Regions from separate parts of the Exiguobacterium sp. s80 genome, predicted to be linked through region 2. Evidence: riboswitches for the same ligand, from Rfam matches in the RefSeq annotation. Region 2 holds a riboswitch; each other region holds the start of a gene.

Region 1 (8,130 bases), on a different contig from region 2:
CCTTCATAAATTCTTCTTCTATAGTGTACAGGAAATGAGGACTGGTTAAAACGACAAGGTGGGGAATCATGGGAATGAACGGATGGATTTTTGATTTCGAGAAGTCAACTCTTTTCCTTATATTCGATTCGGGCTATACTCGTTAAAGTGACTAATTTTAGAGGACGGTGTCTGCAATGATGCATGTAATAAATCAGTATGGTTGGATTGAAGTGATTTGCGGAAGTATGTTCTCTGGTAAGTCGGAAGAATTGATTCGACGCGTTCGCCGGGCTCAGTACGGGAAGTTGCCGGTCCAAGTGTTTAAACCGGCAATCGACGACCGTTATCATGAAGAACATGTCGTCTCGCACGTCGGCAACTCTGTCATCGCGGTACCGATGGCGACGAGCCGTGACGTGTACGCGGCAGTCGCACAAGAGACACAAGTGGTCGCGATTGACGAAGTTCAGTTCTTTGATGATGAAATCGTCGATGTCATCGAGGCCCTCGCGCAGGACGGAAAACGTGTCATCTGTGCCGGACTCGATCAAGACTTCCGGGCGGAACCATTCGGTAAGATGCCGGAACTTCTCGCACGGGCAGAGTTCGTCACGAAACTGCAGGCGATCTGCCTGTCGTGCGGTGACCCGGCATCGCGGACGCAACGTTTAATCGACGGTCGACCTGCCAACTACAATGATCCAATCATTTTAGTCGGCGCGTCAGAGTCGTATGAGCCGCGTTGCCGCCACTGCCATGAAGTGCCGGGGAAATCGCAAGCCCTGCAACAATGGAAGAAACAGCAACAGAACTGATGAAGTAAACGAAGGACTGATTCATCAGTCAGGACCACATCAATCAAATGGCCGATACTCCCATCGTTTCAAGGGGGCATCGGTCATTTTTTTTGCGCATTCATATTGTTCTGGACGGCTTAGTCGATGCTTGAAACACGCATCGAAACAGTCTTCATCCCTTGCTTTCGCGCAGGAAAGACATCAACCGGTGTGGGTCAAACGACTATATTGGTGTACAAAGTGTGTTGCCTCGCGGACAATCGTTTCTTGATCATAATCGAGGGTCGCGACATGATAGGAGTCAAGCAGGCAATAGCTCCGTTTGTCCGTCGAACCGATGACTTGATAAAGGTAATCCGAACTTTCAGGCGGGACGACATGGTCTTCGGCAGAATATAAAATAAGTGTTGGAATCTCGATGGCTGGTAAGAGTGGACGTGTCTGGTCAATCAAGGTCAAAAGTTCCGATGCGCAGACGACAGGGACCTGGTCATAGATGATTTCAAACGCTTCACGTTTAATGTCTGGGGTACTTTCTTTTAAGTAGCGTGGACAGTCTTCAAAAGATAATGCTTCATAGGCAGGAATCGCTAACGCTGCATTGATCGTAATCAATCCGTCAGCAGGTAATCCTTCCGCGACGAGTGCAAGGGCAAGTGTTGCACCCATCGATTGTCCGGCGATGAAAATGGACGAACAATGATTGGTTAAGACGTCGAACCCTTGGCGGAGGCTTTGTTTCCAATCTTCGGCAGTCGACGCTTCGAAATCACGGATGCTCGTCCCGTGTCCGTCGAGACGCGGGGCATACACAGTAAACCCTCGGGCGGCAAACTGCTCTCCGACAGTACGGACGCTTTGAGGGGTTGCGTTAAAACCGTGAGACAGTAAAATACCGATTGGACCTCGTTCAATCAAAAAAGCTTCTGCGCCAAACAGGACGGGTGATGATGAATTCATAAAGGGTTCCTCCTTCTATTAAAAAACTCGTAGTGCTTTAGGCGCACTACGAGATTCTCGTAAGTATCATCCAAAGCATCGGCTTTGCTGGTCGGAGCACCTTGCATGTTGCAGGTTGCCGTGGGTTCGTAGAGCCAGATCTCTCGCCCACTCTTGATATATCGTATAGGAATTGTCGGAATAATCATTGTGAAGAGGATAGCATTGATTGAAATACGTTGTCAAGACGTCAAAAAGAAGTCGAAATTGATAAACTGGGTAATTTGGTTTAATTTTGAAAATATGGTTGACTTGAGAAAGGAATCCCCGTAGTGTAAGCATTAGATTCACGACATAAGAACGACTTGAAACATCACACATATGAACTTCATACCGTAGCACTTATCGAGAGAGGTGGAGGGACTGGCCCTACGAAACCTCGGCAACAGACTTCTTACGTCGTACTGTGCCAATTCCGTCAGACGTTTGTCTGAAAGATGAGCGGAGCGGATTCTGCCTTAGTGCAGATGGAAGGATCCTTTTCTTTTAAGAGAAGGGTCCTTTTTTTGATGTTTTCCTAAAAAAAGAGAATGAAATACAATTCATTTTGTATTTTAGAATGACCTGTGCTAGTCTTGAGCTGTATAACTCAATAACCAGTTCTTCGGGGTAGGGTGAAAATCCCAACCGGCGGTGATGCGATTGATAAATCGATGAGCCCGCGACCTGCAGTGTACGCACTGTGGCTGACTTGGTGAGACTCCAGGGCCGACGGTAAAGTCCGGATGGGAGAAGGACGAAACAATGCGCTTGCTGCCATTTTCTGAAAAAATGTTTTCAGGGAAAGGTCTGTTTCTGTATGTGTAAAAACAGAAACGCGAGACGCTTATTTCGTCAATCCTTCAATCACGACGCCCCTTTTACAGGAGGCGTCTTTTTTATTGAAAGGAGCGGAAAAAATGGAAACATTCATGAGTTATGCGATGCAACTAGCACACATGTTAAACGGTCAAACGAGCCCGAATCCGAGTGTCGGCTGCGTCATCGTCAAACAGGGGCGGATTGTTGGTTTTGGGGCCCACCGTTATGCGGGAGGACCCCATGCCGAAGTCGAAGCGCTCCTCATGGCAGGTGAAGCAGCACGCGGAGCCGATCTCTACGTGACACTCGAACCGTGCAATCATCACGGTAAAACACCGCCGTGTACGGAAGCGATTCTAAAAGCCGGGATTGCCGGCGTCTTTGTCGCGACAGAGGACCGGCACGCGCTCGTCGCAGGAAGCGGCATCACACGTCTCCGGGAAGCGGGACTTGACGTCGAAGTCGGTTTATTAAAAGACGAGGCAGTGGCACTGTATGAACCATTTTGGACGGCGATCGAACGAAAACGGCCACGCGTCACAGTGAAAGTCGCACAAACGATGAACGGGACGGTCGCGACGGGTGAACAACGCTTTATCACTTCAGAAGTGGCGCGCGCAGACGGACGTCAGTTACGCGGGACGCACGATGCGATTCTCGTCGGAAGCGACACGGTGATCATCGATGATCCGGCACTGACGTTGCGCAGTTCGACCGGCATCGAACCGGTCCGTGTCATTGTCGATCGGCGCGGGCGCCTGACTGAAACATTCCAAGTCTTAAACGATGGCTTGAATCCGACGTACTGGCTGACGGAACAGCCGCGTACGACAGAGCGCGAGAACGTGACGGTTTTCGTCGGGACGTATGCGACACCGGACCAAATCCTCGAACTTTTATATGAACAAGGTATTCGCAGTCTGTTGATTGAAGGCGGTCCCACGATTCAATCCGCATTTTTAGAAGCGGATCTCGTGGATACGATCGAACTCTATCAGGCACCGTCCCTCTTCAGTGGGACAAAGTCTCTGACGACGGAACAGGACATCGAAGACCGTTTTGATTTAGTGAAAATGAACCAAATCGGACAGGACGTCCATCTCCAGTATGTACGAAAGGAGAGGATGACATGTTTACCGGATTGATTGAAGAACTTGGCACAATAAAACGGAAAGTCCCCCGTCCGAACGGGCTGGCGCTCGAGATTGAAGCGACAGCAGTGCTTGACGGAACAAAGATTGGCGACAGCATTGCCGTTGATGGCATTTGTTTGACGGTGACGGCGATGACGAAGAGCGGATTCACGGCCGATGCGGTCCATGAGACGATCCGAGCGACGTCGCTTCAGACGTTACGGGTCGGAGCAGCCGTTCAACTCGAACGCGCGATGCCGGCGAATGGACGGTTCGGTGGTCACTTCGTCAGCGGGCATATCGACGGGACGGCTCGGTTTCTCAGCCGGCGACCGGACGGTGAAGCGATGGAATACCGTTTTGAGGCAGGCGACTGGAGCAAGTACTGTATTCCGAAAGGATCGATTGCGATTAATGGGACGAGCCTGACACTGCAACATGTCGGAAACGACGCGGTGACGATTTCATTGATTCCCCATTCACGCCAAGTCACGACGTTCGATCGCTTGCAGACGGGTGCCCTCGTCAATATCGAATGTGACTTGATGGCGAAACATCTCTATCACTTTACGCAGAAGGATGCGAAAACGGACTGGTCGGCATTTTTAGGAGGCGAAGCATGATGAACGGATTTGATTCGATTGAAGAAGCAGTGGATGACTTAAAACGCGGACGACCGATCATCGTCTGTGACGATGAAAACCGTGAGAACGAAGGGGATCTCGTGTTACTTGCGGAACATGCGACACCCGAGATGATTAACTTCATGATCACTTACGGCAAAGGACTCGTCTGTGTCCCGGTCAGTCCGGATATCGCAACACGACTCGAACTCCGGCCGATGACAGATGTCAACACGGATCCGAACGGAACGGCTTTTACGATCAGCATTGATCATGAAGATGCGAAAACCGGCATCAGTGCAGCGGAACGGGCAATGACGATTCAGCGGATGTTGACGGATGGTCCAAAGCAGTTCAAGCGTCCCGGACACATCTTTCCGTTGATCGCAAACGAAGGCGGCGTTCGCGTCCGGCGTGGTCATACGGAAGCAGGGATTGATTTGGCACGGCTCGCGGGAAGCGCCGAAGCGGCCGTCATCTGTGAAATCATTTTAGACGACGGGACGATGGCACGGGTTGATGATTTAGTGACGTATAAAGCAGAACATGATTTAAAAATGATTACGATCGATGCTCTCATCCGCTATCTCGAGCGCTCTGTCCGCCGTGAAGCGGAAGTCTTGTTACCGACGACGCACGGGGCGTTTCGGATGCTTGGTTATACGACACCTGACGCCAAGGAACATGTCACGGTGCTATCAGGTGAAGCAGAAGACGGGATGCTCGTCCGCGTTCATTCCGAATGTCTGACGGGTGACGTCTTCGGATCAAAACGGTGTGACTGCGGTCCGCAACTCGACGCGGCGCTCGACCGGATTGAACAAGAAGGCGGCGCTGTCCTCTACTTGCGGCAAGAAGGTCGGGGGATTGGTCTGATGGCGAAGCTGAAAGCCTATGAGCTCCAAGAACAAGGACTCGATACGGTCGAGGCGAATCATGCGCTCGGATTTGCAGCCGACTTACGCGACTACGCCGTCGCAGCAGCGATGCTTCAGGATCTCGGTGTCACGAAAATCCGTTTGATGACGAATAACCCGGATAAACAGCAAGCGCTCGAAACGTACGGCATCACCGTGCTTGAGCGGGTTCCCCATGAAGTACCGGCAAATTTAGAAAACCACCAGTATCTCAAAACCAAACAGACGAAGCTCGGGCATCTGCTCGATCTCGAAGGAGGAAAATAAGATGGTATACGAAGGATTTTTAACGGGCGAAGGACTCCGGGTTGCGATCGTCGCAGCACGTTTTAATGAATTGATCACATCTAAATTAGTCGGAGGAGCAAACGATGCCTTCCGTCGTCACGGTGTCGCAGCGGATAACGTCGATACGGCGTGGGTGCCGGGCGCATTCGAGATTCCGCTCGTCGCGGAAAAACTGGCGAAAAGCGGTAAGTATGATGCCGTCATCACACTCGGTGCCGTCATCCGCGGTGCGACGTCGCATTACGATTATGTCTGCAATGAAGTCGCGAAAGGTGTCGCCGGTGCGTCGCGTGAGACGGGTGTTCCGATCATCTTTGGTGTATTGACGACGGACTCGATTGAACAAGCGGTCGAACGGGCCGGCACGAAAGCAGGGAACAAAGGATATGAGTCGGCGGTCTCTGCCATCGAGATGGCGAACTTGTTACGCAGTTTTCAGTAATGTTTCTCTATCGGATGTAAAACGGGGACGGACGTAAAAGTCAATCCGCCACCTGTTAGATCGTTCAAAAGGAATCACTCGTTTCACGCGACTCCTGCAGGAAAGCGCGTGGAAAATGAGCGATTCCTTTTTGAGGTCGCGCCCCTCTTACATGCGATAGAAAGTTTTCTGTTTTTTGTCAATAATTCATGGTCACGCATACACGGGATGGTATAACCACCGTATAATAATAAAAGTACGGAAAACTTAGAGGTTTGGAAGAAAGGGGGGCGAATGAACATGAAGCGGATTCATTACGTGTACGGCGTTCTTTTATTTAGTTTGAGCTATTATAGTTGGATCTGGTTTTATGCCGATCGACCGGAACTGGCATCGTGGGGGAATAACATTTTTTCTATCATAGGCTGTATAGCTGCAACATTATTCTTACTGCACACATATCGAACGAATGGTCGGGACCAAGGTCGGTTTTTTCTCTATCTTGCTTTCGGAACAGGAAGTTATCTGATTGCGGAACTGATTTGGATGTCTTATGAAAATATCCAACAGGTTGCCGTTCCTTTTCCCGGTCTGCCGGACCCTTTTTATATGTTGCAATCGTTCTTTTTCTTTATGGCATTTCTTCATTTGATTCGAAAATACGTGACGAAACATCAATTGATTCGATTCGTGTTTGATATTTTAATCGTCATGACTGTCGCTGTGACATACAGCTGGTTTTTCTTGGTTCGTCCTTCTTTAGCGGATGGGCAAGCGTCGACAGCGGAAAACTTCGTCGCGTTCGCGTATCCGATGAATGATGTCGTGTTGCTGTTTTGTGTCATCAGCATCTACTTCTTAATCGAAAAACGACAAACTGTCACACGACCGACCTGTTTTTCCTTTTTATTAATCGGAATATTAATTCAGATTATCGCCGATACCATTTTTCTATATATGACGACCATCCATGGGTATGAGAATACCGCAGCGATTGATCCGTTATTCATTTTAAGTTTATTGTTAGTCGCGATTTCCGGTCACGCGGGAGAAGTGACGATGGAACATATCCGAGTCGAGCAGGAAGAAAGGCAATCCTTGCATCTCGGGCGATTGTTTTTACCGTATTTCCTCGTACTTCTATTGTTTTCAACAATGCTGTTTTATGCGCAACGGGGAGATGCCTTAAATGGATTGATGATTGGTTGCGGGGTGACGATTCTCTTAATTTTAGTCCGGCAAATTTTAATGATTTTAAGTAACCATCAATTGATTCAAGAAATCCACCATAAGGCGGATGAGTTGGAAGAGAGTAAGGAACGTTATGAATCACTCTTTACGTATCATCCGGATGCCGTTTATTCTCTTGATTTGAAAGGACAAATTGAAAGTGCGAACCCATCATTCGAAAAACTGACGGAACATTGTGAGAGCGAGTTGATTGGTCGGTCGTACGATCAATTGCTTGGAAAAGGGACTTCTGCCATGGCGGATCAAGATAAGATGAGCGCTGAACAATTCGAGACTGTGTTTCGAAAGGAAGGTGGCAACAATGTCCTGCTCAGCGTGACGACAATTCCGATTCGTGTCCGAAAACGACTTGTTGGTTTGTTCGGCATCGGTCGTGACATCACAGACATGCGGAAAAATGAATTGAAAATCCATCAGCTTGCGTACTATGACCACTTGACGAAAGCGGTCAATCGAAAGTATTTCGAAGAGATGTTACACCATTTAGTCGAGCAAGAACAAAGTCAAGAAACAATCATTCTCTGCTTCATCGACTTAAACGATTTTAAACTCGTGAATGACTCGTTTGGACATCACATCGGCGATCAATTGCTGATTCAAGTCGCAGAACGCTTACGCCGCGCGACAGAAATCGAAGATGTCGTCGCCCGACAAGGGGGCGATGAATTCACGGTCATTCTCCGTCATATCGTGTCGGAAGAAGGGGCGAGAACCCGGACTGAGCGCCTTCTTAACCAGTTGAGCATCCCGTACAATATTGAAGGACTTGAAGTCGTCTCGAGCCCGAGCATCGGAGTAGTTCGCCATCAAAGAACGGAACCGAAACATGTCGTGACGTTATTAAAACAAGCGGATTTAGCGATGTATCAGGCAAAGGCAAAAGGCGGAAAAACGGTCGTCTTCTTTGATGATATTGCG
Region 2 (8,130 bases):
GATGATCGTGTCACCGTTCTGCTTCAACTTCCGGGCGATCGAGGTTTTGCAACAGCCGCATTGATTTGTACAGGCTGAGTCGCAGGCATGCGGCCATTCGATTCGAACCGTCTCCTGGCTGAAGTCACTACCGTTGCAATAAATCGCTTCGTCCGTCAGTACATCCGCAAGAATCGGCTGGACAAAAAAGTCGATCCCGCCGCTGACGATGGAAAAATCAATCTCGTTTGATTTGGCAAAAGCGAGTAAGGTGTCGAAGCCGGGACGAATGACTGCCTGTGTCATCAAGAAATCAATGTAGTCCTGTTTTTGACTGGACGGAAGCAGCTGAAACATCTGTCCGACGCCGGATTGAATCGAGAGCGACCGGTCGAGCACACCTTGTTTTAACGGTTTAAATTTTTCCGGCGGAGCGAACTCCTGCATCAAGGCGATGATATTATCGTGCTCCGTTACTGTTCCGTCAAAGTCACATAAAATCCGGATCGTCATTTCGTGATCCCCCAAGCATCGAGAGCGACACGTAATTCCTCGTGCCGGTGGGCGGCACTTGTCAGTGATTCGCCGGCCAGTGCTGCGCCCAGTGCCTGGCGGAAAGCGATGACTCCGGCCGCAGCACCTTGCGGATGACCGTGGACACCGCCTCCGGCATTGATGACGGAATCGACGCCGAAATCACGAACAAGCTGGGCGACGAGACCCGGGTGGATTCCGGCGGACGGGACCGGGAGAATTGTTTTGGTCTCACCGATTCGGGTCGCTTCGACGGCAATCCCGCGGGCCAAGTCTTTGGCGAGGGCGACATTCCCGTACGGCGACGGGAACAGTGTCAAGTCGGCACCGGCAATCCGCGGCAACGTTCCGAGCAGGACCGGGGCGGCAATCCCGTACTCGGGACTGGCGATCAAGGCACCGCTCAACGCCGGATGATTAAAGATCGGGACCGGGATTTCCGGATCGGCTGCCAGTTCCCGCAAGACATCAAGCCCGTATGTAAACGTGTTGAGCAGGAGGGCTGTCGCTCCGGCTTCGACCAGTCGTTTCGCCTGCTCTTTCAAGCGGAAGACCGGACCACTCAATGTAATCGCATAAAGGGCCCGTTTACCGGTCCGTTCATAGTGTGCATCGAGGACTTCCCGTCCAATCCGCGCCCGGTCGAGTGCCGGTGTCAGCGGATTGTCGTATAAGATTTCGTCATCCTTGACGAGATCAATCCCGCCGGCGAGCTGGGCTTCCAGTTGTTCCCGTAAAAAAACGAGATCCCGTCCGATGACGCCTTTGAAGATGCTCATCAACAGGGGGCGATCATGGACTTGGATCAATTGGCGGACGCCCTCGATGCCGAATTTAGCACCGGGGAAATCCGGTGTGAATGAAGCGGGAAGCTGAAGATCCGTCAGTTTGATTTGACCGTCGAGTGACAGCTTGCCGAAGACGGTCGTCAAAATCGCCGAAAAGTCTCGTGAGACGTTGTGTTCCGGATAACGGATCGTGACATACCCTTTTCCGTCGTGTTCTTCCGTATGGACGACTTGTCCTTTAAAGGATTCAAGCTGTTGTTGTTCCAAGTGATTCAAATCGGTCCATGAGCCGACCGTCAGACCGAGGGCGATTTGCTCTGCCCGTTTTGGTAACTGATCGGTCACGCCGAGTTGGTAAGTTGCGGTAATGTACGCCATGATCGTCGTCTCTCCCTTGTTAAAAAATACAAAAATGGTCCCTCGTCAATGACAAGAGACCATGAAAAATTGCGCGTGGACTCTTATCTGTCAGCGTGTTAGCTGCAAGAATTAGCACCGTGCCAACTGGTCGGTTGCTGCGACATCATAGGGCTCGTCCCTCCGTCTGCTCTTGATAAGAATTGGATGAAATTGTGAAATCTAATTGCAATTTTTACATGAGATGGACGTGATGTCAAATAATTTTTTGAAAATTTATTTTTTTTGAAATCCGCTTCTATAGATGGCGGTCTTTTAAATGGTTTTTCACTAAAAATTGGAATTGACAGATGATTTAAGACGGGCGTAATATTCGAATCAACATCGAACACAACAACCACATATGACTCTTATCGTGAGTTGGCAGAGGGAATTGGCCCGAAGACGCCGCAGCAACCGACCATCCGGCACGGTGCTACATCCAACAGACATTCGTCTGAGAGATAAGAGGACGGATGATACCCCGCGCCTCTTTTCTATGACGAAAAGCGGCGTTTTTTTGTGTAGAAATGAAGGGGGAAGCAAGATGGCATATCAAGCATTTACAGAACAAGACGCCATTAAACGTGTCCGGGAACTCGGACTCATCGGACAGGAAGAAGCGACGGCAGAAGAAATCGGCGACGGCAACTTGAACTTAGTCTTTCGGATTCAGGCAGGGAAAGAACGTTTGATCTTGAAGCAGGCATTACCTTATGCAAAAGTCGTCGGGGAAAGCTGGCCCTTGTCACTCGAGCGGGCCTGGATCGAACAGTTGGCACTGAAGGAATTCGCAAAATACGCGACGCCATTCGTTCCACGGGTCTTTCATGCCAGTCATGAAGAAGCGTATACGGTGATGGAGGACTTGTCGCACCTGCAAATCGTTCGGACGGGATTGCTCGCCGGCGAAACGTATCCGCTCCTTGCAGAACATGTCGGTTCTTACTTGGCGCGGACGTTATTTTTCACGTCAGATTTTGCGCTCGGTCCAGTCGGAAAAAAGCAGGTCGCACGTGACTATTACAACCCGGATTTATGCGACATCACGGAAAAGTTAATCTTTACGGATCCGTTTTACGACGCGGAAACAAACAACATCGAGAGCGGCTTGGAAACAGACGTACAGCAGCTCTGGCAGGACGAAAAACTGAAGCGGGAAGTGGCGAAGCTCGAAACGTTGTTCATCACGAAAGGGGAAGCTTTATTACACGGGGATTTACATACAGGAAGCATTTTTGCTTCGGCGGGCGAAACGAAAATCATCGATCCGGAGTTCGCTTTTTACGGACCGTTCGGGTTTGATGTCGGTCAGTTCATTGCCCACCTCTGCTTTGCGGCGTATCCGAACTATGCTGAGTTGCGGGAGACGCGGGTGAAGGATATCGATACGTTCTGGCTGACGTTTGCTTCGACGTTCACGGCACTTTGGGAACGGGAAGCCGTCGAACCTTTCCGGACGGTACCCGGGCTTGTCGATGATGTCCTCAGTACAATTCTCCAAGACGCGCTCGGTTTCGCCGGTTGTGAACTGATCCGGCGGACGATTGGTTTGGCACCGGTCGCTGATTTGGAACAAATTCCGGATGCTACGACGCGCCTTGAACGGAAACGTCATGCGTTACGCCTCGGGACGGCATTGATTAAACGGCGCGGCGAATGTAAGACGTTTACCGATCTCCGGAATTTTGACGTGACGGAGGAATTGAGCCGATGAGCGAGTTTATCCGTAGTGTCATCTATGAGCGGGCGTGCTTAAAGATCCTTGATCAGACCCGTCTCCCGCAAGAAGAACGGTACGAAGTCATTCATGATTTGGCGCAAGCGGTTGAGGCGATTAAACAACTTCGTGTCCGGGGGGCGCCGGCAATCAGTCTGTTCGGTGGATTCGTCCTCGTGCAGGAAGCGTTCCGGACGACGGGATCGCTTGACGAGGTCAAACAAAAACTGTTGACGGTATCGGCGGAGTTACTGGCGACCCGGCCGACCGCCGTCAATTTGCGGAACGTACTCGATGCGCTCAATCAGCTTATCCTTTCGAGCACAACGCTCGAGGAACTGCCGAAACGTCTGGAACAAAAAGCACTTGCCCTTTATGAAGCCGATGCCAAGACGTCACGGCAAATCGGTGTGCATGCGTTGGAGCTGTTTCAAGCGGGAGACCGGGTGTTGACGATTTGTAATGCCGGATCGATTGCGACAGCGGCGTACGGGACGGCACTGGCCCCGTTTTATCTCTCGAAAGAACAAGGCATTCCGTTATCCGTCTATGCGTCGGAAACCCGGCCTTTGTTGCAGGGGGCACGTTTGACGACATGGGAGCTGCAACGGGCAGGGATTGACGTCACCTTGATCACGGACAATATGGTCGCGCATACGATCAAGGAAAAGCAGATCACCGCCATCATCGTCGGCGCGGACCGGATCACCCGTAACGGGGATACGGCCAATAAAATCGGGACGTTCCAGCTGGCGTTACTCGCACGTGCCTTCGGGATTCCGTTTTATGTCGCGGCACCGCTGTCGACGTTTGATGTGACGAGTTTATCAGGTGACGAGATTGAAATTGAAGAACGCGATGCTAGTGAAGTGACACAACTGGCGGGGAAAGTAACGGCACCAGCCGGAACAAAGGTCTTTAATCCGGCATTTGACGTGACACCGCACGAGCTCATCACGGCGATCATCACGGAACTCGGCGTCATTGAACGGCCGAGCGTGGAAACGATCGAACAGGCGATTGGACAACAGGTCATCTAAACAGACAGGAGAGATCGAGATGAAAAAATTAGCATTCTTACTCGCACCGGCGGTCTTGCTGGCTGCTTGCGCCAATAGTGAAGCGACACCGACGAAAAAAATCAGCGGTGTGCCGGAAAGTGTCCAAGGCGACATCAAGATTGCCGTCATCCGCAATCTGGCGTCCGATGATCATACGAAACAATTTTTAGACGGTGCCCGTTCGGAAGGGGAGTCGCTTGGGTTTAAGGTCAACACGTTCATTTCCGAAGGCAATGACGTCAAGTTCAAGGAACTGGTGGCGCAAGCCGTTCAGCAGGATTATGACGGACTGATCATCTCGCACGGAAAAGAAGATTATTCCTACGACATGATTAAACCGGCGATCGACAAAGGGATTCAGGTCGTGACGTTTGATACGGTGACGAAGAAAAAGGACCAGACGTTAACAGGCATCACGGAGACGTTCCAGGATGATCACAAACTGGCAGAACTTTCACTCGATGAAGTGACGAAAGTGAAAGACGACAAGCCGGTCCGGGTCATCAAATTGTGGTTCGGTCCGGGGTTTGCACCGCTTGACCGCCGTCAGGAAATCTATAAGACGTATGAAGCGGACGGCAAAATCAAGACGCTTGAAACGGTCGGACCGACGAATTTCCAGGATGTCCAGGGCGATATCGCGACGAAGATGAACGCGATTCTCGCGAAATATCCGAAAGGAAGCATCGATGCCGTCTGGGGAGCGTGGGATGAAGTCGCAAAAGGCGCCTATAAATCCTTAAAAGACAACAAACGTCAGGAAATCCCGTTGATTTCAATCGATGTCTCGAATCAGGACATCAACCTGATGCGTGAGAATGGCAGCAACTGGGTGTCGACGAGTGCCGTTGATCCGCATTTGATCGGACAGACGGACATGCGCCTGCTGGCGAAAAAACTGGCCGGCGAAAAAACACCGGGCAGCTTTGATCTGGACGCTAAATTAGTCGAGCAAAAGGCGCTCAAAGCCGATACGACGATGTACAATCTCGATACAATCATCAAGGGCTGGAGCACATCTGAGAAATTCAATGAACCGTGGATGGAAAAACTGCGGAAAGCGAATGCTGCGAAATGACGCATCTGGACGCGACGAACCGGCTCGAGATGCGTGGGATTTCAATTGAATTCCCCGGTGTCAAAGCGCTTGATGCTGTTGACTTTTCCGTCCGCCGCGGGGAAATTCATGCGCTCGTCGGAGCGAACGGCGCCGGTAAGTCGACGCTGATGAAAGTATTGGCGGGAGCGCATGCGGCGTATGACGGGACGATTTCGTTTGAAGGTGTGCCGTTGACGATCGATTCGCCGCGTGCCGCGAAACGGGCGGGAATTGAAATCGTCTACCAAGAAGTCGATACGGCATTGATTTCATACTTGACGGTCGCGGAAAACATTTGCCTCGATTTGTTGACGAACGGACAGCTCAAAGGGGTCATCCGGCAACGCCGGTTGGAACAGATTGCACGGGAGGCGCTCGGGAAACTCCAGTCTTCGATTGATGTCCGGCAACGGGTCAGTGAACTGCGCCTTGCCCACAAACAGTTGGTCTTGATTGCCCGGGCACTCGTTCAAGACAGCCGTTTTTTAATCCTGGATGAACCGACGGCGCCGCTCAGTCAACGGGAGACGGAACGTTTGTTTCGCATCATCAGGGAACTCGCGACACGCGAACAATTGGGCGTGATTTTCATCTCACACCGCCTTCAGGAATTATTTGAAATCTGTGAGTCGATTTCCGTCATGCGTGACGGAAAACTTGTCGCCCGCCAAGCATTAGCCGGGCAAACGAAAGAGACAATCGTTGAACAGATGCTCGGAAGACGTTTGCAACAGACGGACCGGCAAACCCGAACCGTCGGGCAAGCGTTGCTCGAGCTCAATCAAGTGATGGTCCCGGGTGAACTCAATCAGCTGTCATTGACGGTTCATGCAGGTGAAGTGATTGGAATTGCCGGACTTGTTGGAGCGGGAAAAACCGAGCTCTGTAAGACGATTTTCGGAGTGACTCCGACTGTGGCGGGACAGATTCGGATAGCCGGCGAACCGGCGACTATCCGGTCGCCGCACGAGGCAGTCAGACACGGGATTGGTCTGGTCCCGGAAGAACGCCGGAAAGAAGGCATCCTTGTCACGGATCCGATTTATCAAAACATGACCGCGGCAAGTCTCAGACAATTCGTCAATCGGTTCGGTTGGGTCCAAACCGGAAAGGAACGGACTGCCGCCAACGCTATCATCAAACGATTGGCGATCAAATCAACGGATGAAACGCAACGCGTGGAAGGCTTATCCGGCGGGAACCAGCAGAAGGTCGCGATCGGCAAATGGCTCCTCGCCGATGCTGCGGTCCTGCTGCTCGACGAACCGACAAAAGGTGTCGACGTCGGGGCGAAACGGGAAATCTTCGACGTGATCGATCAACTGGCCGGACAGCAAAAAGCGATTCTGTATGCGTCCAGTGAATTCGATGAATTGCTGGCGGTGACAGACCGGATTTATGTCATGTATGACGGGAAAATCGTGTTCGAGACGAATACGTCGGAGACGACGGAAGACCAATTACTGCTGTATGCGACAGGGGGGATGACTTGATGAACGAGGTACTTCACGAACCAACGACGGAATCAAAACCAAACACGGAACGACACGCATCCGGTAAACGGTTGTTACGCTTTTTGAATGACTGGGGGATCGTCCTCGCAATCCTTGCACTCATCGTCTTTTTTGCCGTGACGGCACCAAGCTTTTTACAGGGCGCGAACCTGATTAATATTTTGCGCAGTATCTCGATTGTGACGATCATCGCAATCGGGTTGACCGTTTCGCTGACCGTCAACGGTTTTGATTTATCGGTCGGTTCGACCGCGACCTTTGCCAGCTCGCTCGTCGTCTCATTTTTTGTCTGGTACAGCCTTCCGCTTGGTCTGTCGATCGGCTTGGCGATTTTGATTGCCTTAAGCGTCGCGCTGGTCAACGTGTTATTGATCGTCAAATTCAAGATTCCCGACTTGTTTGCGACGCTTGCGACGATGTTCATCTTTGAAGGGGTGGCGATGACGTATACCGGCGGCGGATCAATCAGTGCCGGGATGCCCCGTCTCGACGGAACACCGACAGTCGGGATGATTCCGGAGTCCTTCCTAAAAATCAGTCAGGCACCGTGGATCATCCTAATCATGCTCGCCGTCGTAGCAGTGACGCATCTGTTTTTGAACCATACACGACACGGCCGCTTCTTATACATCATCGGCGGAAACCCGGAGGCGGCACACTTGACGGGAATCCCGGTGCACCGTTACCGGGCACTGGCCTATGTGATTGCCGGACTACTCGCGGCAGTCGGAGGAATCCTGCTTGCGTCGCAGGTTGGATCGTCACAGATTAATGCCGGATCCGGCTATTTGATGCCGGCAGTCGCGGCTGCCTTCATCGGTTCATCGTTTGCCGGACAAGGGAAACCGAACGCACTCGGGACATTAGTCGGAGCCTGCTTAGTCGGGATTCTTGAGAATGGGCTCGTTATGTTATCTGTTCCGTATTACTCATTGAATATTATTAAGGGGCTTGTCCTTGCACTTGCTTTAGCAACGACGTATTACCGGTTTCGAAAAAAATAATTAAAAAACAAGGTTTAACTTCGAATAGATTCGGT
Region 3 (8,130 bases), on a different contig from region 2:
TTGGCTATAGTGAACTTCGTCATGTGCGTTCGCGAGACTAAAGGAGACCGTCAACACAACGAGAATCATCCAACCTGAAAACAAGTACTGCTGAATCGCGAGAAACGTAATCGATTCATAAATAAAATAGAGAAGAATCATGGCATACTCCTTTTGATGGATATTATATGGACAAACACGTATTTTTTTCCTTACGATTCCTAATATTAGCTAGGTGATGAAAGAACGGCAATAAGATTTGCAAAGAATGAAAATAAAAGAATGTTCACACATTTCAACAAGAGGGGAAAATAGTTCATTTTCTGTACGATAATGAAATGAGAATGGCTTCGGACTAAGTTGTCAGACCTTTAAAGGCGATGTTACTAAAATGTGTCTGTGTTGTGAACAAGTCGAATGAATCATGTGATTTTCTTAGAATGGATACTCTGACTGTTCGAACGGTTCAATTTCTTTTAAAATAAGGGTAATGCAAGAAAGAAGGAGGCGGACCAGCAGGATGAAAAAAGTATTAGTCCTCGGGGTAATAGCATTTGCTTTCTTTGGTTGCGAAAGCGTTCCAATCGAACAAGCGGAGGCGGAGTACCCGAAAAGTGGGGGAAAGCTGATTGATGCATATACAAGTGAGTACCCGGGATACAAGTGGGAAGTCAGACGGACAGCGACAGAGGAGTTTGTCGCACTGACGAAAGACGGGAAAGATTACGGGAAGTATCGTTTCCGGGACGGCGTGACGACGCAAGGCGCGACGTTAAATAAAGATACGGAAGCGACGCTTGCGAAAAAAGGCTGGAAGGTCGTCAAGTCCTATCGAAAGGGAAATACGAACTACATGCTGAACCTTGATCACGCAGCCGTCTATGAAAAGAACGATAACTACGTGACGTATTTCTTTGATCAATATGATAAAAATCGCGTCAAAGCAACACTGGCGATTCCGAAGGACGTCGAAGCGAAAAAAGAAGGGTTCTATGGTGCTGCTTCAAAAGCATTACGGACGACGGATGAGAAATTGATGTTACGCCTGATGAACTGGGAACGTGCCGAATACAAGAAACCTGCATTGTCGCCGTATACAGCATTAAAACCGGTCACGCGCGGACACAGTGAAAACATGGCGGAGAATAACTTTTTCTCGCATACGGATCCTGAAGGCCGTGACCCGTTCGCCCGGATGAAGGCAGAAGGCATTCGCTTCTCGATGGCGGGTGAAAACTTATCGATGGGGTATCCGAATGTCTTCGCTGCCCACTGGGGATTGATGAACTCAAAAGGGCATCGTGAAAACATCATGCAAAGCGGCTTCAAACAAGCGGATGTTGGAGTGGCGTTTAGAAAAGATGCACCGTACTTTACGATTAACTTTAGAACACCGTGAAAATAGCACGAACTAAAGTAAAGCCTAGGTTCTCGTCAATGGGAACCTAGGCTTTTTGGTTTGTCTTGAGTCCCGGGAAACGTGATATCTTACGAATCAAAAAACGTAGGTGGTTGATATAAGTGGTACGAAAGATTCTTACTTCCCGTGCTTTCCTCGGGCGAGGCGCAAGCCGTTGCCTCTTTCCCTTACAGGTCAAGATGCAGGGTCTCGCCTGCCTCTGACAGCGCAAGCAAGCCTTGCGCTTTTTCCCGTAGGAGTCACGTGGAAGCAAATCTTTTTAGGCTTTCTAATGGAAGAAGACCTGAGAAAGGCTGCGATTCGGGAAGGGGGAGCGACGAGTAACAGAGATACTATCGAAAAACCGGACGGCCCACCCCTGTTATTGAAAGGAGGTGGAGCCGTCCGGTTTTTTATGGCGTTTATTCTTTTGAGAAGTGGCGAGAATAAGGTCTTTCCGTAAAAGTGACACTTCTGCTCAATTCGCCCAGTCTGGTTTGCTGAATCCTTTGAATGATTTTTCGATCACTTCATTAAAATCATCCGATTTGACGACAGCGGTTAAGTCTTTGGCCAGTTGTTTGTCTTCGTCACTTGTCTTAACAGCGACTAAGTTGCGGTACTGCTCGTTCATCGTCTCGAGTGCGAGTGCATCGAGTAAGTCGAACTTCGCAGCAAGTGCGAAATTTCCGGGAACGGCTGAAATATCGACACTTTCGACAGCGCGTGGAAGCTGAGCGGCTTCAAGCGGTTTGATGACGAGTTTCTTTGGATTTTTGATGATGTCCTTTTCTGAGACGGTCAGTGGATCGGTATCTGCTTTTAGTTCAATCCAACCTTGATCCGCTAACAGGTTCAAAGCACGTGCCTGGTTCGTCGGATCGTTCGGTGTCGCGACTTCAGCGCCTTCTTTGACATCGTCCAACGTTTTATAGGACTTGCTGTATAATCCCATCGGTGCGGTTGGGACAGTGATCAGCCCTGTGAGGTCGAGATTTTTTTCTTTCGCAAACGTTTTTAAATAAATCGAATGCTGGAACAGGTTGGCATCGATATCACCGCTCCCGAGGGCAAGGTTCGGTTGAATGTAATCACTGAATTCGACGATTTCGACTTTATAGCCTTTCTTTTCGAGTCCCGGTTGAATCGCTTCTTTGACCATATCGCTATACGGACCACTCGTCGCCCCGATTTTGATGGACTTCGTTTCTTCATTTGCACTGCTGTCACCGCATCCGGCTAAGATGCTTGCTCCTAATAATCCTGTTGCTAAAAAGGCATAGCGTTTTTTCATCGTAATCTCTCCCTTGCGTTCTCTATTTGTAAGTTATCGTTTATCGGCGACACGTGCGAACCGGTTGCCGAGTGCCTGAATGACTTGAATGATGACGACAAGCACGACGATCGTCATGATCATGACGACGTTATCGTACCGGTAATAACCGAACCGGATCGCGAGGTCACCAATTCCGCCGCCACCGACGATCCCTGCCATCGCTGAGAATCCGATCAGGCTGATCAAGGTCAACGTCAAGCCTTGAATGATTCCGGGCAATGCTTCCGGAAGGAGAACACTGATAATGATGCGAAGCGGTTTCGCCCCGCACGCTTCTGCTGCTTCAATCAAGCCGGGTGGAATCTCACGGAGTGAGGTTTCGACGAGTCGGGCGAGAAACGGAATCGCGGCGACGCTCAAACTGACCGAGGCGGCAGCGGGACCGATTGTCGTCTTCGTGATGAGTTGCGTCAATGGAATCAAAGCAACGAGTAGGATGATGAATGGTAACGAGCGGACGATGTTGATGGCGAAGTCCAACGTCGTTCGAATGAAAACATTTTGGAAAAAGAGTCCGCGGTCGGTGATGAATAATAAAATCCCGAGTGGAATTCCGATGATGATGGCGAAGGCGAGTGAAATGCCGACCATGAAGGCCGTCTCTCCGAGTGCTTTCGTTAAGTCGGGAAGCATTGTCGTAAACCGGTCAAGCGACATCTTGAATCACCTCGATTGCGTGCAACTGTCCCTCGAGCCAGGTTAAGGCACGATTCACATGCAGTGTCGGTCCCGTCAAACTGACGATTAAGACGCCAAACGCGACGTCCTGAATGTAGTCGACCTTCCCATGCAGGATGCTGACTGCGATATCGAATTGTTTGATGGCTTCAGATAAGGTACTCTCACCTGTTTTTTCACCCGTGAACTGAAGTCGAATGACTTTGCCGGGTGTCGTCCGTAAAATTCGTTCCGGCAACTCGATTTGGAGTGCCGTATCGACGTAATGTTTTGTGACCGGATGTTCGGCTTGACTAAATATGGCGTAAGTCGAAGCGACTTCGACGACTTCACCGTGCGCCATGACGGCAACGCGGTGACAAATTTGTTTGACGACATCGATTTCGTGGGTGATGAGGATGATCGTCAAACCGAGCCGGGCGTTCAAATCTTTCAGTAAATCGAGAATCTGGAGCGTCGTCACCGGATCGAGCGCTGATGTCGCTTCGTCACAGAGTAAGATGTTTGGATTGTTGGCGAGCGCTCGTGCGATGCCGACGCGTTGTTTTTGTCCACCACTGAGTTGGCTCGGATAGTTCGTCTCGAATCCTTCGAGTCCGACGAGTGCCGTTAATTCTTGAATCCGTTTCGGGAACTCACGCCGTTTGACACCGGCAGCCTTTAAGGCGAACGCGATATTGTCGGCAACCGTGCGGGACTGAATCAGTTGAAAGTGTTGAAAGATCATACCGACCCGGAGACGGAGTTTGCGGAGAGACGTTTTGGAGACACGTGATAGATTGGCTCCGTCTACTATGACCGTACCGCTCGTCGGTGTCTCGAGTCCGTTAATCAACCGTAAGAGTGTACTTTTTCCGGCGCCGGATTCACCGATGATGCCGAAGATTTCCCCTTGTTCAATCGTTAAGTTGACATCGTTTAATGCAAAAATCGGTGTGCGGTCACGGACAAATTGTTTTGTGATGTGTGCGAACTCAATCATGATGTTTCCCTCCCTATACAAAAAAATCGCTTTTTTCCAGTTAGAGAGCAACCAGAAAAAAGCGACGAATTGTAGAATTTCGTAACTTATCTCTCAGAACAAAAGAAGTTCTGTAGGATGTGGCACCGTTCCATTACTGGTGGTTGCCGGACGTCGTTGGGCCTAATCCCTCGGTCGCTCTCGATAAGTAGCTATGCTGTTGGGATTTACTTTAACGGAAATGATTCCCATCTGTCAAACGTTTTTTCAGAATTATTCGGCAACGGCGGTTTGGAAGAGCTGAAGGGTCCCGATTCGTTTGACAGCCTCGACGAGTCGGTCGACATCGGCAATCAGACTGATCCGGACGTAACCTTCACCGTATGTACCAAAGAAATGACCCGGTGTCACGGCGACGTGCGCTTCGTCGAGCAGGTGATCGGTGAAGCTTTGTGACGTGAAGCCGGACGGAACAGGGAGCCAGACGAAGAACGAACCACCCGGAACCGGTCCTGCCCAGCCGATTTCGTTTAATGCACCGAACAACGCATCGCGTCGCGTCTCATACAAGGCGCTCAGTTCACGGACACATGTCTGATCGCTTGAAAGTGCGACCGTCGCTGCATGCTGGATCGGTGTGAAGGCACTGACGTAAAGGTGTTCCTGGTATGTTTCGATGCTCGCGATGACGGATGGATTACCGATCGCAAAGGCGATCCGAAAGCCGGACATGTTGAATCGTTTTGAGAGCGAAAACAGTTCGATTCCGACGTCTTTTGCCCCTTCCGTCTGGAGGAAACTACGTGTCGGACCATCGAAGCTGATCCCGCCGTACGCTAAATCGTGGACGACACAAATGTCGTTTTCATCAGCGAATGCGACCGTCTGTTCAAAGGCTTTCGCTGTCGCCGTCGCACCGGTCGGATTACTCGGGTAGTTGAGGAACAACATCCGGGCCCGTTCGACGTCGAGCGAATCGAGGAGGTCATAGTCAGGCAAAAAGCTATTTTCAGCGAGAAGCGGAAGCGTGATTGGATACGCACCGGCAAGTGCTGCGCCCGACAAGTAATCCGGGTAACCGGGATCCGGGACGATGACTCCTTCACCGGGATTGACGATCGTCTGCGGAAGGGCGACGATGCCGGCCTTGCTTCCGAGTAAAATCGCGACTTCTGTCGCCGGATCAATCGACACGCCAAATTCTGATTCATAAAAATTAGCGACGGCCTGCTTTAAGAAATCATGTCCGCGAAACGGGGGGTACTGGAGATTACTTGCATCATCGATGGCTTGTTTTAAAGCATCGAGAATATGTACGGGTGTCGTTTGGTCCGGCGTTCCTTGACCAAGCGTGATGACGTCGTGTCCTGCGGCTTTGACGGAACCGATCCGTTGGGCAAGTTCTGCGAAGACGGGATCGGGCAAGCGATCGATGGCGATCGATGGGGCGAAATGTTTCATCTCTGTTCCTCCTTCGGGTATTGTCGTCAAGAATAGCGAATTTTCAGTCAAAATGAAAGAGGTTTTTTAAAATCCCTTAAAAATTAGAAGAACATTCCAATTTCAGACGATGTTCTTGATACACTAGACAAGTAATCGATTGACTACTAGACGGGAGATGGAAAAGATGAATCGGACCTGGTGGAAAGAAGCCGTCGTTTATCAAGTGTACTGGCGGAGTTTTAACGACTCGAATGGAGACGGGATGGGGGACTTGCGGGGCGTGATCGAAAAGCTCGACTACATCGCCTCACTCGGGGTGGGTGTCATTTGGCTTAACCCCTGTTATACATCACCTGATATCGACAACGGTTACGACATCGCTGACTATTACGGCATCATGGAGAAAGCCGGCACGATGGCAGATTTGGACCAGCTGATTGAATCGGCGCATGCGCGCGGCTTAAAAATCATTCTCGATCTTGTCGTCAATCACACAAGTAATCAACATCACTGGTTTGAGGAGTCGCGCCGTGATCAAACGAATGATAAGTCAGATTGGTACATTTGGCATGACGGGGAAAAAGGAACACCACCAAACAATTGGCGGTCGTATTTTGCGCCGAGTCCATGGACGTGGGATGAAGGACGGCAACAGTACTATTTTCATTCGTTTGCGTCAGAACAACCTGATTTGAACTGGGAACAGCCTGCCGTCCGTCAAGCTGTCTACACGATGATGCGATGGTGGATTGACCGAGGTATCGATGGTTTCCGGATGGATGTCATTAACTTGATTAAAAAACGAGCGGCGTTTGACGATGTGGAGGATCCGTTTGACTTGTCCTACTTAGGCAATCAACCGGGAGTCCATGAATTTTTACAGGAGATGCATCAGGAAGTTCTTGCGGGGAAAGACTTGTTTACGGTCGGGGAGATTCCGTTTGTCGGTCCCGAAGACGGGCTGTTATATGTCAGCGAAGAACGTCAGGAGTTACAGACGTTGTTTCATTTCGAAGTCGCCGATGACATGGAAGAAATGGACCTGTTGCGGTATAAACAGATTCAAAAACGGTGGTATGATGCGCTGTACCCGAAAGGCGTCACTTCACAATTTTTGAATAATCACGATCATACAAGACAAGTCACGCGCTTCGGTAGCGAGCGCTATCGTGTCGAGAGCGCCAAGTTACTCGGCTTGATGTTACACACGTTACCGGGTATCCCGTATGTCTATCAAGGAGAAGAAATCGGGATGACGGGTATTCGTTTCTCGGATGCTTCTCTGTACCAAGACGTCGCCTTCCGTAATCGTTACGAGGAGCGCGTCGCAGCGGGAGAGCCGAGTGGCGCTGTCTTGTCATCGATGCAGCTACGGGCGCGGGATAATTCGCGGACACCGATGCAATGGGATGATAGCCGGGCAGGCGGATTTACGACAGGGGCACCATGGATGACGGTCAATCCGAACTATAAAACAATCAACGTGCAGGCAGCTGAACAGGATCCGCAATCGGTTCTCGCGTTTTACCGGGAGTTGATTCAATTACGAAAAGAACATCCTGTCATGGTGTATGGCGTGTATCGTGATTTGGCGATTCAGGATCCTTATCTTTACGTATATGAACGGGAATTCGCAGGGGTGACGTGGCGAATCGTCTTGAACGTCCATGATGAACAGGTCGAAACGACATTCGCCTTACCGAATGAACAGTTACTTCTCTCGAACTATGAAGAGAGTGCAAGTGAGATCTTACAGCCCTATGAGGCGCGTCTGTACCAAACGAGTCGGTGAAATAGTGAAGGGTTTCATCTTAGGAAAATACAAGAAAGTGACACGCTAGAAAAAGTGCCGTGGTTTTGAGGAACATTCTGATCGAGGGTCATGACAAGAGTTAGGTCCCGCTGATTTCGAACGGGCTGATGAAAAAAGAAGGAGCTGACTCAAGAGTCGCTCCAACATCAATCAGAGTGACGGACGGTTTTGTTATCCTCACCGCGAATCGCGCTACCTTTTCCCACAGGGGTCGAGGATGAACGTTCCCGTCCTCCATTAAGTAAATGGCCGATGACCCACTTTTGACGGGATCATCGGCCATATCTATACAAATGTTTATTGTTTCAGATAGTTGAGTGTTTGACTGAGATACGTATGGAAAAAGTCCTGATTCCTTTTAATCGAGAGTGGTTCCCGCTTTTGAGTCAGACCCTTTGAGCGTGTAGAAAAACGTGTGCGAGAAGTGAATACGCTATGTCTAGATGCGATCAGTTCCTCGTCTCGTCTTCAAAGCGACAGGGGCGCGAACGATTGCTTTTTTCGGTTTAATGCGATTCAAG
Region 4 (8,130 bases), on a different contig from region 2:
TTTTATAGTTCGAAAGGGCGCCGTCCTCTGATGTGACGAACGAAGAAGTTCGCATCAGAGCTGGGTTTTCCTTCGTTGCATTTCTAACCACATTATTCGTGTTGTCGGTTCTCCGGCAACGCCTTTTTTTTGTTTCCGAAAGATTTTGAAGCTGTCGCCTTGCTAATCAGAATTGTCCCTGCTACAATGCGATTAAGGAAAAATACTTTAATTCATATCCGATTAGTCGGAATTAAAAGCGGGATGCGGAGGACGAAAAGGCATGACAGTACGTTTCATGGATGTATTTACAGAGTGGGCGTCATCTTACGACGACACAGTAACGGGGCAAGATCCGGAGTACAAAGAAGTCTTTCGCCGTTATGACGAAATATTAGAGGCGGTCGCTGAAAAAGCGATGTCACCCGTTGCCGAATTTGGCGCAGGAACAGGCAACTTGACGCAACGTTTGCTTGCGCGTCATGAGCAGGTACTGGCGATTGAACCAAGTCCGGAAATGCGCGACATCTTAATCAATAAAATTCCGGCACTGGCTGTTCAAGATGGTCATTTCTTATCGTTTGAAGCAGCAGAGGCAAAAAGTTTTGTCTCGACTTATGCGTTTCATCATTTGACGGATGAAGAAAAAGGACAGGCCGTCGATTTGATGGCAGCGATTTTACCGGCAGACGGAAAGATCGTCTATGCCGATACGATGTTCGTTTCTGAGGCAGCACGTCTAGAAACGATTGCAGAAGCAAAAACTCAAGGGTTTGACAACCTTGCAGAAGATTTAGAACGCGAATTTTATCCACTGATTCCAGTGATGGAACAGATTTTTACGTCACGCGGATTTAACGTGACATTCACACAATACAATCACTTCGTCTGGCTCATAGAAGCCGAGAAAATGGGGGAATAAATCATGACAATCAAAAAAATGAACGTAGAAAGCTTTAACTTGGACCATACGAAAGTCAAAGCACCATATATTCGTGTAGCAGGCTATAAAGAAGGTAAAGTCGACCAAGTCGTCAAATATGATATTCGTTTCACACAACCGAACGTCGAGCAAATGCCGATGCGTGCGATGCACACACTCGAACATTTACTTGCTGAAAACATCCGCAACTATTCGGACGACGTCATCGATGTTTCGCCAATGGGCTGCCAGACTGGTTTCTACATGGCGATGATGAACTTTGACTCAGTCGAAAAAATGAGTGAACTCGTCGAGAAGACATTGAACGACGTCTTAGCGGCTGAAGTGATTCCGGCACAAAACGAAACGCAATGTGGGTTTGCGAGCGCACACGACCTTAAAGGAGCGAAGCACTATGCCGAGAAAATGCTTGCCGGTCGCGACGAATGGGACATCGTCTTCGGATGATCGCGAAGTCAGTCCGAGACCTCGTCGGAAATACGCCACTGTACGAGATTACTTCGTTCGATTTGCCTGCTGGTACGCGGATTTTGGCGAAGCTCGAATGGATGAACCCTGGTGGCAGCGTCAAAGACCGCCTCGGTATCCAACTCGTTGATGCCGCAATCGAACAGGGGTACGTGACACCAGGCGGAACGATCATCGAACCGACTGCCGGCAACACCGGCATCGGTTTGGCGCTCGCCGCTAAAAAATATGACTTACAAGTCATTTGTGTCGTCCCAGAAAAGTTCAGTCAAGAGAAACAGACTTTGATGCGGGCACTCGGCGCGACTGTCGTCAACACGCCGACTGAACTCGATATGCAAGGCGCAATCGATAAGGCAAAAGAACTCGGACAAACGATTCCGAACAGTTATGTGCCACTCCAATTCGAAAACGAAGAAAACTCGGTCACTTATCAGCGGACACTTGGTCCGGAGCTTGTGGCGGAACTCGGTCACATCGACTGGTTCGTCGCCGGATGCGGATCAGGTGGAACGTTTGCCGGAACGACGGCTTTCTTAAAAGAACGCTTCGGGACAAAAGGGGCAATCGTCGAACCGGAAGGCTCCGTCCTCAACGGAGGGTCAGCCGGACCGCATAAAACAGAAGGAATCGGGACAGCCAAATGGCCAAGTCTCGTTTCTCGTGATTTAGTTGATGAAATTCATACGATTTCTGATTCGGATGCTTTTACGAAGGTCCATGAACTGGCGGCACGTGAAGGGTTACTCGTCGGCAGTTCGGCAGGAGCGGCACTCGCCGCGGCGCTCGATATCGCCCAGCGCCATCCGGGAAGTACGATTGTCACCGTCTTCGCAGACAGTGCAGAACGGTATTTGAGCCAACAAATCTTTGAAAAGGTGGACGAGACACATGCGTAAAAAAACAGCGTTGATTCACGGAGGAACGGGTGTAGACAAGGCAACGGGTGCCGTTACACCGCCAATCTATCAAACGAGCACATATAAGCAAGAAAAAATCGGTCAATTAAAAGACGGGTATGAGTACTCGCGCACAGCAAACCCGACGCGGACGAGCATCGAACGATTGATTGCTGATCTTGAAGGAGGCGTCCGTGGATTCGCGTTCGGATCAGGAATGGCGGCGATCCATGCTGTCTTCAATCTGCTTCAGTCTGGCGACCACATCGTCATGACGGACGACGTCTACGGCGGAACGTTCCGCTTGATGCAACGTGTCCTACCGAAGTTCAACATCGAAGTGACATTCGTCGATACGACGGATCTCAGCGCGACGGAAGCGGCGATTCAGGACAACACGAAGATGCTCTACGTCGAGACACCGACGAACCCGTTATTAAAAGTGACGGACATCGAAGCGATCGCAGCCATCACGCGTCGTCACGACTTGAAGCTCGTCGTCGACAACACGTTCGCGACACCATACTTGCAACAACCAATCGCGCTTGGGGCAGATATCGTGCTGCATAGTGCAACGAAATACATCGGCGGCCATTCGGACGTCGTCGCAGGGCTTGTCGTCGTCAACGATGATACGCTCGGCGAAGAACTTCACTTTATCCAAAATTCGACGGGTGGAATTCTCGGACCGCAAGACAGCTTCCTGCTTGTCCGTGGTCTGCGGACGCTCGGTATCCGGATGGAAGCGATCGAAGAGACAGCACATGAACTTGTCAGCTTCCTGCAAGCACAAGACGTCGTCTCGAACATCTTCTACCCGGGGCTCGCATCGCATCCCGGTCATGCGATTCAACAAAAACAAGCGACTGGTTTCGGCGGGATGATCAGCTTTGATGTCGGTTCAGCTGCAAATGCAGAGAAACTTGTGGAAGCGTCACACTTCTTCACGCTTGCTGAAAGCTTAGGGGCGGTCGAAAGTTTGATTTCCGTTCCGGCACGGATGACACATGCGTCGATTCCGGCAGAACGTCGGGCAGAACTCGGCATCACGGATGGTCTCGTCCGAATCTCGGTCGGACTTGAAGATGCAGAGGATTTGAAAGAAGATTTAACGCATGCTTTCAGTTTGCTCGAAAAAGTTTCTGAAAAAACTGTTTGACAAGCAAAATAACCCCTGCTAATATTCAAAATATATTAAAAACAACTAAATACCGATAACTCTTATCAAGAGTGGTGGAGGGACTGGCCCGATGAAACCCGGCAACCGCGGAATTTATTTCCGAAGTGGTGCTAATTCCAGCAGACGAACGTCTGCAAGATGAGAGCAAATGGTTTTGTGTACTGAAAGTGCGCGCGTTTGCTCTAAAACGTGCGCACTTTTTTTATGTTTAGGAGGGACAGTAGTGATTCGTTTACAGGATGTAGGAAAGATTTATCGCTCGAAGCGCGGCGAAGTCGAAGCTGTCGCAAACGTCGATCTCACGATTGAGCGCGGCGAAATTTTCGGAATAATTGGTTATTCCGGTGCAGGGAAGTCAACCTTGATTCGCCTGCTGAACATGTTAGAAGCACCGACAAGCGGTTCGATTCAAATTGACGGTGTCGAGATGACGACGTTACGACCGAAAGAATTACGCGGCGTCCGGAAAAATGTCTCGATGGTCTTTCAGCACTTCAACTTGCTTTGGTCACGAACGGTCGAAGAAAACATTATGTTCCCGCTCGAACTCGGCGGATATCCGAAAGCACGCCGGAAAGAACGGGTCGCCGAGCTGATTCAACTCGTTGGACTCGACGGTCGCGAAGGCGCTTATCCGTCACAACTATCCGGTGGACAAAAACAACGCGTCGGGATTGCCCGCGCACTGGCATCAAACCCGGACGTCTTATTATGTGACGAGGCGACAAGCGCCCTTGATCCGAAAACGACGGACTCGATCTTAGAGTTACTCGTCGACATCAATAAAAAACTAAAACTGACGATCGTCTTGATCACACACGAGATGCACGTCATTCAAAAAATCTGTAACCGGGTCGCCGTCATGGAGGCCGGGAAAATCGTCGAACAGGGTCCTGTTTCAGAAGTCTTCCGGCATCCGAAACAAGCGATGACAAAAGAATTCGTCAAACAACTGACGTCGTCTACAGAAAACGAGTTGACGTTCGCGAAACTCCGTGAGCGCTATCCGACAGGGAAAATCGTCCAGCTGACATTCGTCGGTTCGACAGCAGAAAGTCCGATCCTGGCAGAAGTCATGAAAGATTCGACCTTATTATTTAATATCATCGGCGGGAACGTCGGACAGACGCAAGACGGTGCACTCGGAACGTTGTTCATCCAACTGATTGGTGCGGCACATGAAACACAAGCGGTCATCGCGAAACTTCAAGCGAGTGACGTGGAAGTGGAGGTGGATCACCGATGACGACATTCTTTAACGACCTCGATTGGGAAATGGTCTGGACGGCGACCGGCAGTACCGTCTATATGACAGTTGTTGCCGGAATCGCGACATTTGTTCTCGGACTGGTCATCGGTCTGTTGTTATACGCGACGAATGAAGACTTATTGTTTAAGAACCGGGCACTGTATTCCGTGCTCAGCTTTTTAGTCAACATCTTCCGTTCGATTCCGTTTATTATATTGTTGATTTTATTGATTCCAGTGACGCTCATCATCGTCGGATCGTTCTTAGGACCAACAGCGGCACTTCCGGCACTGATTCTTGGGGCGGCACCGTTTTACGGGCGGATGGTCGAACTGGCACTGCGTGAAGTCGACAAAGGTGTCATCGAAGCAGCGGAATCGATGGGGGCAACGAAGTTCCAAATCATTTATAAAGTGTTGATTCCGGAAGCACTACCAGCAATCGTCTCCGGTATCACCGTCACGCTCGTCGCGCTCGTCGGTTACACGGCAATGGCCGGAGTAGTCGGAGGAGGAGGACTCGGGGACATGGCATATATCGAAGGTTTCCAGCGTTCTCAAAACGATGTCATCGCCATCGCGACATTGTTGATTCTCGTCATCGTCTTCATCATTCAAATTATTGGTGACCTGCTCGTAAAAGCAATCGATAAACGATAATACTATTTTTAGTTAACTTGGGAGGAATTATTCATGAAACTTTGGAAAAAATTCGTCGGTACAGCAGCAGTATCCGTCTTAGCAGTCAGTCTTGCAGCATGTGGGGAAGAGTCGTCAGGAGACGACGCGAAGACACTTGTCATCGGTGCTTCAAACGTTCCCCATGCTGAAATCCTAGAGCACGTTCAAAAAGAGTATGAAGCAAAAGGCTACAAACTCGAAATCAAAAAGTTCCAAGATTATGTGTTGCCGAACAAGGCACTCGCTGAAAAAGAAATCGATGCGAACTATTTCCAACACGTTCCGTACCTTGAGCAACAGGAAAAAGAGAACAAATCTTATAAATTTGAAAATGCAGGCGGCGTCCACGTTGAACCGCTCGGCGTTTACTCAAAAAAATATAAGTCGCTCGACGAGTTACCGAAAGGTGCAACGATCTTGACGAGCTCAAACGTCGCGGAGCGTGGACGTGTCTTGACGTTCCTCCAAAACGAAGGCTTAATTAAGTTGAAAGACGGTAAGACGACAGATGCTCAGCTTAGCGATATCGCGGAAAACCCGAAGAACATTGAGTTCAAAACGAATATCGAAGCGTCACTCTTGCCGCAAGCGTACAAAAACAATGAAGGCGATGCTGTCCTCATCAACACGAACTACGCGATTGATAACGGTTTGAACCCGTTAGAAGACACAATTGCCCTTGAAGATGAGTCTTCACCATACGTCAACATCATCGTCACGCGTGAAGGTGATGAAAAAGACGAGCGTGTGACGGCATTGCTCGATATCTTACACGAGAAAAAGACACAGGATTGGATTACGAAAGAATATAAAGGGGCCGTCGTCCCGGTCAGCAAATAATTCACTCGAATGATGCATTCTTCCTATATAATGGAAGGATGCATTATTTTTTTAGTTGAAGGGGGATTCTAGGTGCACCGTTTACGACAGTTACATCCGCTGACGATCGGCGTCCTGCTCGGAACATTTTTCTCACGGCTCGGGACGTTCATCACGATGCCATTCTTTGCGATTTATTTATCGACGGTGCTGGAGTTCAGCCCGGTCGATGTCGGCTGGGTCCTCAGTATTTCAGCCGTCTCGAGTCTTGTCATGAGTTTCATCGGCGGGACCTTGTCTGACCGTTACGGCCGTCGGACGATGATGCTGACCGGAACACTCGGCTTCGTTTTCGTCTTCATCGCCTTGGCGCAGGTCGAGACGTTTTGGGCGTTCTTTACCTTGAGTGCCTTGAACGGCGTGTTTCGTTCCATCTTTGAACCATCCGCCCGTGCCCTGATCAGTGACACGACGGATGAAAAAAATCGACTGTTCGTCTTCAACATCCGTTATGCGATGATCAATGTCGCGGCTGCGATCGGGCCGGGGATTGCGTTATTGCTCAGTGCCGGCAATACAGCGATTACCTTCTATATAACAGCCTTTGTTTATCTCGCGTACGGGATTGCGATTTTTATCCTGTTTCAGCGGTATCCGATCACAGAGAGTCACGGCGGGAAAAAAGTTTCGTTCGGCGCAACGGTTCAACTGTTGAAAACGGACGTCGCTTTCACGTTTGCCCTCGCCGGTATCATTTTCGGGATTCTCGGCTACAGTCAGTTCAACTCGACGTTGCCGCAATTTTTGACGACGACGACGTTACTGTCCGGTGGGACTAGTTTGTTTGCTTTATTGATCACGATTAATGCCGTGACCGTATTAATCGTCCAGTACCCGATCATGAAGTTCGGGATGAAGACGTCGCCGCTCGTCTCGATTACGGTCGGGATTGCGACCGTCGCGTTCGGTTTATTCGTCATGGGGAATGCCGGAACGGTCTGGTTGATGATCGGTGCGATGTTCATCTTCACGTGCGGGGAAGTGATGATGTTCACGATGACGGATATCTTGACCGATAGTTTTGCGAAACCGGAATTACGGGGCAGTTATTTCGGAGCGATGGGCTTAACATCGATTGGTCAGTCAATCGGACCGGTCATCGGCGGACAATTACTTTTTTATTTTGGCGCCGATCGTCCGTTGCCGATTTTTGGTTGCTTAGCCCTCTTGACATTACTCGGAATACCACTGCTCTTACTGTCACAGCGGGTTCACAGACGAACGAAGGTGGAAGAAGAGAAAGAAGTCGTATCACTTTAAAGTCATTCTCACTAAAAGGCTTCATTTTGAGAAAAAACCATGAGCGATGACGCTTGAATAATGTGGTATGATTCATTAAGATTAGAATGATACTAAATTAGTAACTCTCGTGAACTGAATCGTCAGACACGAAATGAATAGATGGAGGGATTCTACATGAAGGCTTCACACTTGAAGATTGAAGATCTACACGTCGCAATCGACGGCAAAGAAATCTTGAAAGGCGTTAACTTAGAAATCAAAGGCGGCGAAATCCACGCGGTCATGGGACCAAACGGGACAGGTAAATCAACACTCGCATCTGCATTGATGGGTCACCCAACGTATGAAGTAACATCTGGATCAGTCACACTCGACGGAGAAGATGTTCTTGAGATGGAAGTTAACGAACGTGCGCAAGCAGGAATGTTCCTCGCCATGCAATACCCAAGCGAAATCAGCGGTGTTACAAACTCTGACTTCCTTCGTTCAGCAATCAACTCACGTCGCGAAGAAGGCGATGAAATTTCACTCATGAAGTTCATCCGTCAACTTGACGCGCAAATGGGACTTCTTGAAATGCCAGGCGAAATGGCACACCGTTACCTCAACGA

What was found. Region 2 has a riboswitch for S-adenosylmethionine ahead of mtnK (S-methyl-5-thioribose kinase). Riboswitches for the same ligand answer to the same signal wherever they lie in the genome.
Region 1: another riboswitch for S-adenosylmethionine. It lies ahead of ribD (bifunctional diaminohydroxyphosphoribosylaminopyrimidine deaminase/5-amino-6-(5-phosphoribosylamino)uracil reductase RibD); the one in region 2 lies ahead of mtnK (S-methyl-5-thioribose kinase).
Region 3: another riboswitch for S-adenosylmethionine. It lies ahead of KNP94_RS12790 (methionine ABC transporter ATP-binding protein); the one in region 2 lies ahead of mtnK (S-methyl-5-thioribose kinase).
Region 4: another riboswitch for S-adenosylmethionine. It lies ahead of KNP94_RS08515 (methionine ABC transporter ATP-binding protein); the one in region 2 lies ahead of mtnK (S-methyl-5-thioribose kinase).

What each region holds. Positions count from the first base shown of each region.
Region 1 covers NZ_JACSMP010000009.1:56,926-65,055, reverse strand. The annotation lists gene KNP94_RS13630 (thymidine kinase) at 180-797, shown strand; gene KNP94_RS13625 (alpha/beta hydrolase) at 981-1,739, opposite strand; SAM riboswitch class I at 1,800-1,902, opposite strand; SAM riboswitch class I at 2,118-2,222, shown strand; FMN riboswitch at 2,375-2,519, shown strand; gene ribD (bifunctional diaminohydroxyphosphoribosylaminopyrimidine deaminase/5-amino-6-(5-phosphoribosylamino)uracil reductase RibD) at 2,678-3,724, shown strand; gene ribE (riboflavin synthase) at 3,709-4,335, shown strand; gene ribA (GTP cyclohydrolase II) at 4,335-5,519, shown strand; gene ribH (6,7-dimethyl-8-ribityllumazine synthase) at 5,521-5,982, shown strand; gene KNP94_RS13600 (putative bifunctional diguanylate cyclase/phosphodiesterase) at 6,262-8,130, shown strand, end outside.
Region 2 covers NZ_JACSMP010000006.1:11,217-19,346, reverse strand. The annotation lists gene KNP94_RS11215 (2-hydroxy-3-keto-5-methylthiopentenyl-1-phosphate phosphatase) at 1-492, opposite strand, end outside; gene KNP94_RS11210 (2,3-diketo-5-methylthiopentyl-1-phosphate enolase) at 489-1,679, opposite strand; SAM riboswitch class I at 1,760-1,861, opposite strand; SAM riboswitch class I at 2,066-2,168, shown strand; gene mtnK (S-methyl-5-thioribose kinase) at 2,245-3,414, shown strand; gene mtnA (S-methyl-5-thioribose-1-phosphate isomerase) at 3,411-4,457, shown strand; gene KNP94_RS11195 (sugar ABC transporter substrate-binding protein) at 4,477-5,556, shown strand; gene KNP94_RS11190 (sugar ABC transporter ATP-binding protein) at 5,553-7,070, shown strand; gene KNP94_RS11185 (ABC transporter permease) at 7,070-8,095, shown strand.
Region 3 covers NZ_JACSMP010000008.1:19,596-27,725, reverse strand. The annotation lists gene KNP94_RS12810 (hypothetical protein) at 1-141, opposite strand, end outside; gene KNP94_RS12805 (CAP domain-containing protein) at 500-1,378, shown strand; gene KNP94_RS12800 (MetQ/NlpA family ABC transporter substrate-binding protein) at 1,857-2,672, opposite strand; gene KNP94_RS12795 (methionine ABC transporter permease) at 2,706-3,371, opposite strand; gene KNP94_RS12790 (methionine ABC transporter ATP-binding protein) at 3,361-4,374, opposite strand; SAM riboswitch class I at 4,458-4,564, opposite strand; gene KNP94_RS12785 (aminotransferase class I/II-fold pyridoxal phosphate-dependent enzyme) at 4,627-5,814, opposite strand; gene KNP94_RS12780 (alpha-glucosidase) at 5,981-7,588, shown strand.
Region 4 covers NZ_JACSMP010000003.1:121,096-129,225, reverse strand. The annotation lists gene KNP94_RS08535 (class I SAM-dependent methyltransferase) at 263-901, shown strand; gene KNP94_RS08530 (S-ribosylhomocysteine lyase) at 905-1,369, shown strand; gene KNP94_RS08525 (PLP-dependent cysteine synthase family protein) at 1,366-2,289, shown strand; gene KNP94_RS08520 (bifunctional cystathionine gamma-lyase/homocysteine desulfhydrase) at 2,282-3,448, shown strand; SAM riboswitch class I at 3,508-3,614, shown strand; gene KNP94_RS08515 (methionine ABC transporter ATP-binding protein) at 3,693-4,715, shown strand; gene KNP94_RS08510 (methionine ABC transporter permease) at 4,712-5,377, shown strand; gene KNP94_RS08505 (MetQ/NlpA family ABC transporter substrate-binding protein) at 5,411-6,238, shown strand; gene KNP94_RS08500 (MDR family MFS transporter) at 6,311-7,537, shown strand; gene sufC (Fe-S cluster assembly ATPase SufC) at 7,694-8,130, shown strand, end outside.